DNA from 2 places in the Synechococcus sp. PCC 7335 genome. Region 2 is predicted to be linked to the other one. Evidence: predicted binding sites of a transcription regulator. Region 2 holds the regulator's gene; the other holds the start of a gene.
The links. Region 2 encodes NtcA, which controls nitrogen genes in cyanobacteria. Its sites were predicted from a motif close to GTANCNNNNGNTAC; they were not measured.
Positions count from the first base shown of each region.

Region 1: S7335_RS01145 (MSMEG_0572/Sll0783 family nitrogen starvation response protein) is a predicted target of NtcA. The motif match lies at 2,041-2,054, and genes of this name have one in related genera.

Region 1 covers NZ_DS989904.1:269,712-274,473, forward strand. The annotation lists gene S7335_RS01135 (MSMEG_0568 family radical SAM protein) at 1-213, opposite strand, end outside; gene S7335_RS01140 (Nit6803 family nitrilase) at 302-1,396, opposite strand; gene S7335_RS01145 (MSMEG_0572/Sll0783 family nitrogen starvation response protein) at 1,502-1,984, opposite strand; gene S7335_RS01150 (MSMEG_0569 family flavin-dependent oxidoreductase) at 2,329-3,645, shown strand; gene S7335_RS28700 (LuxR C-terminal-related transcriptional regulator) at 3,693-4,762, opposite strand, start outside.
Region 2 covers NZ_DS989904.1:1,442,303-1,447,064, forward strand. The annotation lists gene S7335_RS06410 (PadR family transcriptional regulator) at 38-472, opposite strand; gene S7335_RS06415 (DUF3084 domain-containing protein) at 761-2,191, opposite strand; gene ntcA (global nitrogen regulator NtcA) at 2,289-2,960, opposite strand; gene S7335_RS06425 (peroxiredoxin-like family protein) at 3,410-4,249, shown strand; gene fusA (elongation factor G) at 4,495-4,762, shown strand, end outside.

The sequences.
Region 1 (4,762 bases), 1.2 Mb from region 2:
TCGGTAGGGAGACTGGGCTGCACCATCAGTGTAAACAGGCACCATTACAGTTGTCCGGCCAATCGTTACCGCTTTATGATCAGAAGGACCCGCACCGCCTTTTCGTCCGGCTGCCCCTATCTCAGATGTCGCTAGGTTGAGCCCTCTAGATTGCAGGTCAGTAATGATATGTTGTGCGTTTAATGGCTCAGCGGATAGCAGACTACTTCGCATGTAGGGAACTGATTTGGACATAGGTCGACAAAATAATCTGAGAATAAATAGGAATAATCTGAGAATAAAGAAGAGACGCCTAGTTGATTTAGTCGTTGCTCTTTGAAGAGAGCCGCTCTAGGCGACGGGTAGAAGAATCGGAACTATTTGAAGAAATAGGGATTCCAACAGAATAGTCAGCGTCTTCTTGAAGACCTTCAAGTCCTTCTACTGCAGAAGAGTCTAAAGGCTGCGAGTCCCTCTTCTCATGAGTAACCTGGTTGATAGCTGAGTAGGCAGATGTATTGATCTTGAGCTGGAGCAGATCGGGTCTCGCATAGTGACCCACAGAATCCATCATACGCTTACGTTTGGTGATCAAAGAGAAATCTAGGCTAGCGATCGCCATGCCCTCTCCTTCTCGAATCGGCTCTGCTAAATGGACCCCTTCCGGACTAATAATCGTCGTATAGCACCCACCTTGCAGTACCTTTTGTAACGCCTCAGTCGGCGCAATCTGTTCTACCTGCGCAGGCGATAGCCAGCCCGTCGAATTCACAACAAAACAGCCTGACTCTAGAGCGTGATGACGCATTGTCACTTCAGTTTGTTCACTGAAAATATCACCCACCATTGAGCCAGGAAACTGGCCGCAGTGAATTTGTTCATGCCCTGTCATCAGACTATAGCGGGCAAGCGGATTGTAATGCTCCCAACAGGCCAACGTACCCAATCGTCCAACTGCTGTCTCACACACCTGCAACCCAGACCCATCGCCCTGTCCCCATACCATCCGTTCGTGATAGGTCGGTGTTAGCTTCCGGCGCTTCAACACACACTCACCTGTTGCGTCGAAAACGAGCTGAGTGTTGTAAAGTGAGCCCTTATCCCTTTCGTTCACGCCTAGAACAATTACCATCTGATGTACGCGAGCTGCCTGACCAACTGCGTCAGTCACAGGACCCGGGACAACTACTGCCTCCTCATAGAGTCTCATATGTTCTTTGCCCATCAGCACGGGCGGCAGCACAAAAGAGAAGTAAGGATAGTAAGGGATAAAGGTCTCAGGAAAAACAATCAGATCTACGCCTTCTTTGGCAGCTTCACCAATCGCCTTGAGCACTTTTTCTACCGTACCCGACTGACTATGTAACACAGGTGAAAGCTGTACGGCGGCAGCTTTTACTGTTTTAGAGTAATCCATAGTAAATGCTGCTTAGTGAACAGGCTCTCTTGATAATTGTGGCGTTGCTTCTCTAACGTTAATACCCCTTCTACAGCGGACTAGAGTGGGTATTGAGCCACAGTCCTACATCGTCCAAGTATCTAATATAAACGCACCTTCTTTACGATGCATGAGTACGATATCTAAAACATCTTTGGGGTTAATGGGCGTAATGCCAGGAATCAAAGAAGGCTCACCGTGCCCGTACAATGCCTGCAGCGCGAACCGACAGGCATAGACCTTAGCCCCATCTGCAATCACCTTTTCAACCCGATTGTTCATGGCCATATGTCCAGGGAAGGCCTCATCCCCCAACTTAGGAAAGCCGCGCTGTACACCTAGCGTTACCCCAGGCCCGTACAACAATACAGAAGTCTCGAATCCTTTGCTAATCAGACGGCTAACTTGCAACAGATTCACTAGTCCAATAGAACCTTCAAACGCAACCGTATGAAAGGTTACTAGTGCCTTTTCGCCAGGTTCTGCCTGAACATCAGGAAATACTTTCTCTTCATAATCTACAAAAAAGTCACCACTCTGATGCGCTGGCGTTGTTACAGCTGGCATATGTCATTACTCCCAAATATCTGTCCACACCGTAAGTGGTCGAAGCACCTTTTCCAGTATCTATTGCTACAGATAGATAGAGTCTGACTATTGAGACAGGACAAACTACTTCAAGATAGTCGCTTACGACTTATTGAAGACATCAGCCTGCACGAAAAGACAGGTAATTCTTCAAAGCGACACTGTTAAAAGAGTGAGGCTTTTCGATTCTGTAACGTCTGATACAAGGCTATTCTAAAGGTCTTTCTATGGTTGATAAATAGTCTTCAGTGAAATAATCTTTTCTGCTTCTATGGCATCTGTTTTGAGGTGCTTGTTCTCACACAGCGTTTGCCTAACTGCTTATGAGCTTATCAACGACTACGCACTATCCAGTTGTTATTGTTGGCGGTGGCCAAGCAGGGCTATCTGTCAGCTACTGCCTAAAGCAGCGAGGCATTGAAAATATCATCTTTGAGAAGCATAGCGTTGCTCATTCTTGGGAAGCTAAGCGATGGGATTCTTTCTGTCTAGTTACGCCTAATTGGCAGTGCGTACTACCAGGGTATGCGTATTCAGGTGACGACCCTGATGGCTTCATGGGAAAGCGTAAGATTGTTCAATATGTTCAAGATTATGCCCAGTTTTTTGAAGCTAACATTAGAGAAGGGGTTGCGGTAGAGAAAGTTGAGGAAGAACCCAGCAATGCTGTTTTCAAGGTAACGACCTCGGCAGGAATATATACAGCTGATCAGGTTGTCGTTGCGACAGGTGGATATCATATTCCTAAGATTCCGACTATAAGTGAGGCTTTACCTGAAAGTGTTTTACAGCTTCATTCTTCAGCATATAAGAAGCCAGCGGATCTACCGGCAGGAGATGTGCTAGTCGTAGGCACGGGTCAGTCGGGATGTCAGATTGCAGAAGATCTGCATCTAGCGGGTAGGCAGGTACATCTGTGTGTTGGTGGAGCACCGCGATCGCCCCGGCAATATAGAGGTAAAGATGTCGTCGAGTGGCTAGATCAGCTAGGCTACTACGACATTACTGTAGATGAACACCCGCAAAAGGAAGCCGTTCGGAAAAAGACAAATCACTATGTCACAGGGCGTGGCGGGGGTAGAGAGATCGATCTGCGGCAGTTTGCAACAGAAGGAATGCGACTCTACGGCAAACTGAAATCTATTGAGGGAACTCGGCTGACTTTAAAAGACGATCTAAAAAAGAATCTTGATCAAGCAGATGAAGTAGCCGAAAGTATTAAAAGAACCATCGATCAGTACATAGAGAAGAACAACATAGAAGCTGTGGTTGATCCTCCCTATGAACCCGTGTGGCAACCGAATGACACACCGACCTTGATCGATCTTGAAGCCGCTGGCATCAATACCGTCATTTGGGCAACCGGCTATCATATGGATTTTAGCTGGATAGAGATTCCTGCGTTTGATGGGAAAGGCTACCCGACGCATCAGCGGGGTGTAACGACAGTAGAGGGGCTGTATTTTATTGGACTGCCCTGGCTGTACACCTGGGGGTCGGGGCGTTTTTCTGGGGTAGCTCACGATGCCGAGCACCTTGCTGACTGTATCGAACACTGCATTGAGCTTAGACATCGTGGATTAAAACTCTCACAACCGGGTCGTTATGAGGCAATTAATGAAGTGGCGATTGGATCATAGACCGCGCTTAGTCCACTCTTTCTAGCGACTCGCACTTTCATAGCCAGCTATAGCCAGCCTTGTTTGGTAGCCCTGAAAACGGCCTGGGTTCGAGTTCTAACGCCTAGCTTTCCCAACATGTTTCTGGTGTGAAACTTGACAGTGCGCTCACTGATAAATAGCTGTTTGGAGATTTCGCGATCGCGCAACCCCTGAGCTAACAACATAATCACCTCCTGCTCTCTAGCAGACAAAGGCGACTCCTTCGACAGCGGTTGAGGTGAGGAATTATGTTGAGGTGAGGAATTATTTAGAGTAGACACCTTCAAAGGCGCAGCCTGCGCAAACGCCTGTCCAAACGCCTGTTCAAACGATAGTTCAGCAAACCGTTCTGCGGACTGCTTTGAGCGTGGTATTTGCCATCGTACCTCTGCTACCGTTCTATCGTGACCGATCTGAGTTCGTACCCTTCCCCCCAAGCGTTCAATTTCAATAGAAAGCGCTCTAAGTTCTCGACTCAAAAGAATTAAGGGCTGGTTGTTCTGTTCAATCACATCACCACTGGCTTCAACTGACAGCATTGCCTCTAGAAAGACACTCTCACTTTCATAAACCAAACGACAATACTGGCAAGTTTGTTGATTGAGATGTCTGACAACTAGAAGCAGTACCTGACTAATTTCGGGTTCTAGCGGATGTTCCACCCCTAATAGGCTCAGCCTTTGCGGCCCCAGGATTGCTGCTATTTGTTCTGATAGATAAACAGAGGGCAGCAGTCTTTGAGACTGTTCATGAGGCTGCATTAATCGCATCGCCTCTTGATGATTGAGTGCACTAGCTAGGGTACCTGCAACCGATAGACTCATTATCTGAAATACCTCTAGTAATTCAGGTGCCATTACGTTGTGACTAAAAATAGCAAGTACGCCAATTGCCTGCTGCTTGGCGATCAGTGGCAGTCCCGCAAATCCTTGAATTCTGTTTTTGATCGCCCATTCTCTATCCTTCACCCAATCTTCTTCAGAAAGCGCGTTGCTCAAAAATGGAATGCAGTGCTGGGCGATTTTTCCAACTTTAAAAGCACCCATAGGGACCTGAGCGAATGAGCCATCTAACCGGGTATACAGTCCAGAAGAGG
Region 2 (4,762 bases):
GGTATTGACTTTATAGGTAGCTTTAGCATGCTGCTAGTTAGGAGCCTGCGTACTTGATGCCGGCTGGTACGGAGCGAACTGTAGCCGCAACTGGTATGCCACTCTTTTGCGAGATAGATGGCGTCGTGCCTTGTTTTCCTACCATATAGCGTTGCCATAGATCGGCTAACTCACGAGCTTTCATCTGCCAGTCCGGGCGCAAGCGATACATTCGTCTAGGTCGACCTCGTCCTTCTACTTTTTTCCAATAGCCCATAATGGCCGCTTGGTTCTCAAGAAATTTGAGAGCGTTGTAGAGCACAGTGTCAGACAGCCGATAGTTTGGGTAGTCTTTCTCAATAGCATGGATAAGCTCAGTGCCGTATGAGTCATGCCGGATGAGTACAGACAGAACGTAACAGACAGCAAGCTCTTTATTGAGATAAACCGGCGGCGGATCGTCAAAAAACTGATAGATATCTTCAAACTTCATGGGGAAGCTCCGATAGCGGGTGAGTAAAGGAACAGCGACAGCCGGCTTAGATGAATTACGTCAGGATGTTTAGCACGTGCGCTAGAACTGCTGATTTATTTTAGGCATGGAATAAAAGATTTGCTTAACTTTCACGTAAGTAGTAATCATCTGCAAGAATTTGTCAGATTTGTACCTAGAATTATGATAAAAAGTTTAACTTCGTCATATTCTTGTAAGTCCTTGCTCTAGATAGAAGAACTTTTGTTACGGAGTATGGTTATTTGCTTTTAGCGAAATAGCGTTTGACTAGAACGGTCTAGGTGCTTCGGACGCTTCTGTTTGTAAGCTCTGGGTAGTAAAGAGCACCCGATCTCGCTGGACGGCAGCTAGCTCCAAATAGACTGGGCCTATGGTGTAAGTCGATTGGCTTGCGATCGCCTGAATTTCTATGGGCTGATCGTAAACTTGTACCTGCCGCAAAAAATCTACGACCGGATCAGTTAGCCCCCTAGCAACAATTGGATTGAAGTAGACAATACCGTCTCTTCTAGCTTGAATTTCGGCGCGCACCTGCAAGGCCCTGTAGCGTTCTGCTAGGTCTTCATCGGTCAGATCTTCTTGAGTTACTTGCACAGAGGCAACCGTTTCGCCAGGGATATATCGAATTTCGTTCACAGGTGCTTCTAGGTTGACCTGTAAACAGGGTTCGCCCCCCCCATTCAAGATTTCGCCTACGCAAGGTTCACCTACTACATAGTTAGCGGCTGAGGAGACTCTGATGATATAGCTTCTAGCATCTATCGTTGTTTCGATAATCTGTTGGACAATATCAGGATCGAACTGGATGACAAAGTCTTCAACCTCCTCTAGTCCAGGCCAGATACTTCGCAACGCGATCGCATTGGCTTGAACTAGGGCAGCTTCTACTGCCCGCTGAGCGGCTTCTTCAGAATCAGAACGCGCTAGCGTAACCGCTAAGGTCTCATTTCGGCGAATCGCCACATTGCCTAAGCGTAAAACCTGAAATTCATCGTCTAGGCGGGCAATTTCTTCGGTGAGCAGCGTTTGCTGAGCTTGGAGATCGTTGAGGCGGCGGGCACGTTCCTCAATCTCTTGATCGCGCTGGGCGATCTGTTGGTCACGTGATTGTAGTTCTTGATCACGTGAGCGCAGGGCCTGGTCACGCTGCTCAATTTGGGAGCGCACGGCTGCTCGTTCTTCGATTAGCTGCTGCCGCTCGGACCGCAGTCCGCCAATTTCATCGCGCAGACTTCCGATTTGGGCCGAGACGCTCTCCAGCTGGTCTTGTGTCTCAATTAGGCTGCTAAGGGTTTCTTCTTCTCTGGCGATCGCCGTCCGTAAAGATCGATTTGTTTGCCTAAGTCTGTCTTGCGCCTCTGACTGTAGCTGCCTCGATTCTTCTAGTGTCCCTTCTACGCTCTCTCGCTCATTGACCGCCGATTCTAAATCTCTTTGAGCTTGGGACAGTTCTTGCTGAATGTCATCGAGCTGGAACAATCCTTTTCGCAGTTGGCCATCTAGTGCAATCAGCAGCATTAGCGTGGAAAAAGAGGCCACCATTCCAGTGACCACGCTGACTAGCGTCGCCGTCTGACGCGGACGCAGGTTGAACAAACTCAGGCGAGATTTGCCCACCTTCATGCCGATGCGATCGCCCACCGTAGCAATCACACCGCCCAAACAAGCCACTGCAAAAAGTAATATAAATCCAGTCATTCATCCCTGTGTGGCCGCAAGAAAATCGCATCACTCGCATCAAGATAGTAACTGATTGTCTTGAGAAGCGAAGACACTCGTCTCTATGCGCTTGCCACTAGGTGAACTGCTGAGACAGCGTTACCGGGTCATGAACTGTAATTTTTTTCTTGTGGATAGAGATCATTCCCTGCTCGCGCAGATCGCCTAGTAGACGAGTCACCGTTACCCGTGTAGAACCGATTGCCTCGGCGATCGCCTGGTGAGACAGCTTTAGATCAACCGTGATCCCTTCATTCCCAGGTACTCCAAAATCACGACATAGAATGAGCAAGAAGCTTACTAGGCGCGACCCCATATCTCGATGGGCCAGAGTTTCAATCATCATTTCAGTTTGTAAGATTCGCGATGACAGACCCCGCAGCATCATCGCCGAAAGCTCAGGATGCTCTTTCAGTGCCACGCTCATCTGATCGGCCTGCAAAGACATAAGCTCAACCGGCGTAAAGGCCACTGCGTGATAAAACCGGTCCGAGCGATCGCCTGTAATTAGAGAAAGTACGCCAAACACGCTGTTCTCACGCAGTAGAGCGACCGTTATTTCTTCACCTGCCTCGTATACCCGAGAAAGCTTCACCGCCCCTTTTGTTAAAAAATACACTCGCTCAGCCGGATCCCCAGGGAAGAAAATCGTCTTATTGCGCTCATACGATTCAACGACCGGCGGCAAAGTTCCTCCCGCAAACGAGCGAAACATATCAGAAATTGGCGAACTGGGAACTGCAACCATGATGACAAGAATTAAGAGGGATTTCGGGGCTAAGCTGGCCTATGCATGTTGAAAAGTCAAGGCTTTTACGAGAGCAAAACTCAAATGTTACGAGAAGCTCACTATGCTACATAACACTAAAGCCCATGCCATCAGTAACAGTTTGTATCGAAAAGCACAAGATACATTCACGATTCGTGTGCAGCTCATCAGCGTAAGATGCCCTAGCGCAGCTGAAAGGTCTATCTGATGATGTTCTGGTGGTAGCTCAAAGAGAACCGCTGTCTTTATCGTGTGAGATTGTGTGAGTCGGGAAAAGAGATATCCTCTAAAGCTTCAAGTGACAATAACAGCAACAACAGCTAACCTGACAGGCAAAGCGCCGTGCATGAAGCAAAGCCAAAGTATAAGGTCAGACTATTCGTCGCACTATTCATCGCCTTGTTTTAATTCTATTGAATCCTAATCATATGAACGCCTACTCCTGTTTAAATGAGGCCGAATTTCAACGGGTCAGTGATGGAAAACTAGGGTCGCTGTTACAATCGTGCCACTCTTCCCGGTGGACGCTAGCGCTAGTATGGCCAGTTCTGGGAGATTTCGATACGTTGGAGTACGCTTGGTGGTTGCAGCGTGAGCGCCCGTACATAGAAGCTGCGAATATCCAAGTAAGAGCGGTTGCCATTGGCGATCGCACCGCTGGACAAAAATTCTGCGACTATACAGGGTTTCCTCCAGAGCATCTATATATAGACCCGACTGCTGCAATCCATCGCCAACTGAGCTTGTACAAGGGACTATCTGTCTCGTTTCCAGGGCTGAGCACTAGGCAAAGTGGCTATCTCAACCTGCTACTGATGTGCGCTGGCATCGGCAGCCCTGGCACACTCAAAGAAGTCTTTCGTGGCTATATTGGCGATAGATCTGCCCCGCAGCTAATCTCTGATGATGAAGTAATCAAAGCGAAGCCACTCCCCGCACTCAGCGGCGACGCCTTTAAATTAGCAGGCGGCAAAGGTTTTCAACGGCCTTTTGAGCTAGCGACCTTGCGGCTGCGGAATATGAGCGAAGTCTTGAGTAATTGGCAAACGTATATGCCGGATGCGATGTATCTCACGCAGCGCGGAGCGACGTTCTTGATTGGCGCTAGTAGTGGGAGCGCTCCAGAGATAGTCTATGAGTGGCGCGATCACAATATTCTTGGATTCGCAGAAAACATGAGCGATCCACTATCATTCTTAGAGAATTACGTTGCTGACTACCGGCAAGCAGCAGACGGGAAACCGATCGCTACGAGTAGGGCAATATAATTTACAATGTTTAACAGTTGGTACCACTACCACATCCATTAGCAGCACTATTGAGCTATCCGACACACTTTTGCAGACCCCTTACATGAAGGCGTCTCGTTGAAGGTTAGTTACGCCGCTAACGAGACGCCTTTAACGCTCAATAAAAGGGTGTGAGGCTTGTTCACCGCACTTGTAAGCACCACCTCCTTAATCTAAGGTGTGGTGTGCTTTCAGTTTTTATCACTCAACTAACCAAAATCACCATGAAAGACCTGACCAAATACCGGAATATCGGTATCTTTGCCCATGTAGACGCAGGTAAGACGACTACTACTGAAAGAATCTTGAAGCTCACCGGTAAAATCCATAAGATTGGTGAAGTTCATGATGGTGCGGCAACTACAGACTTCATGGACCAAGAGCAAGAGCGCGGTATCACCATTCAGTCTGCAGCGACAACCTGCTTCTGGGACGACCATCAGCTTAATATTATTGACACGCCCGGACACGTAGACTTCACCATCGAGGTGT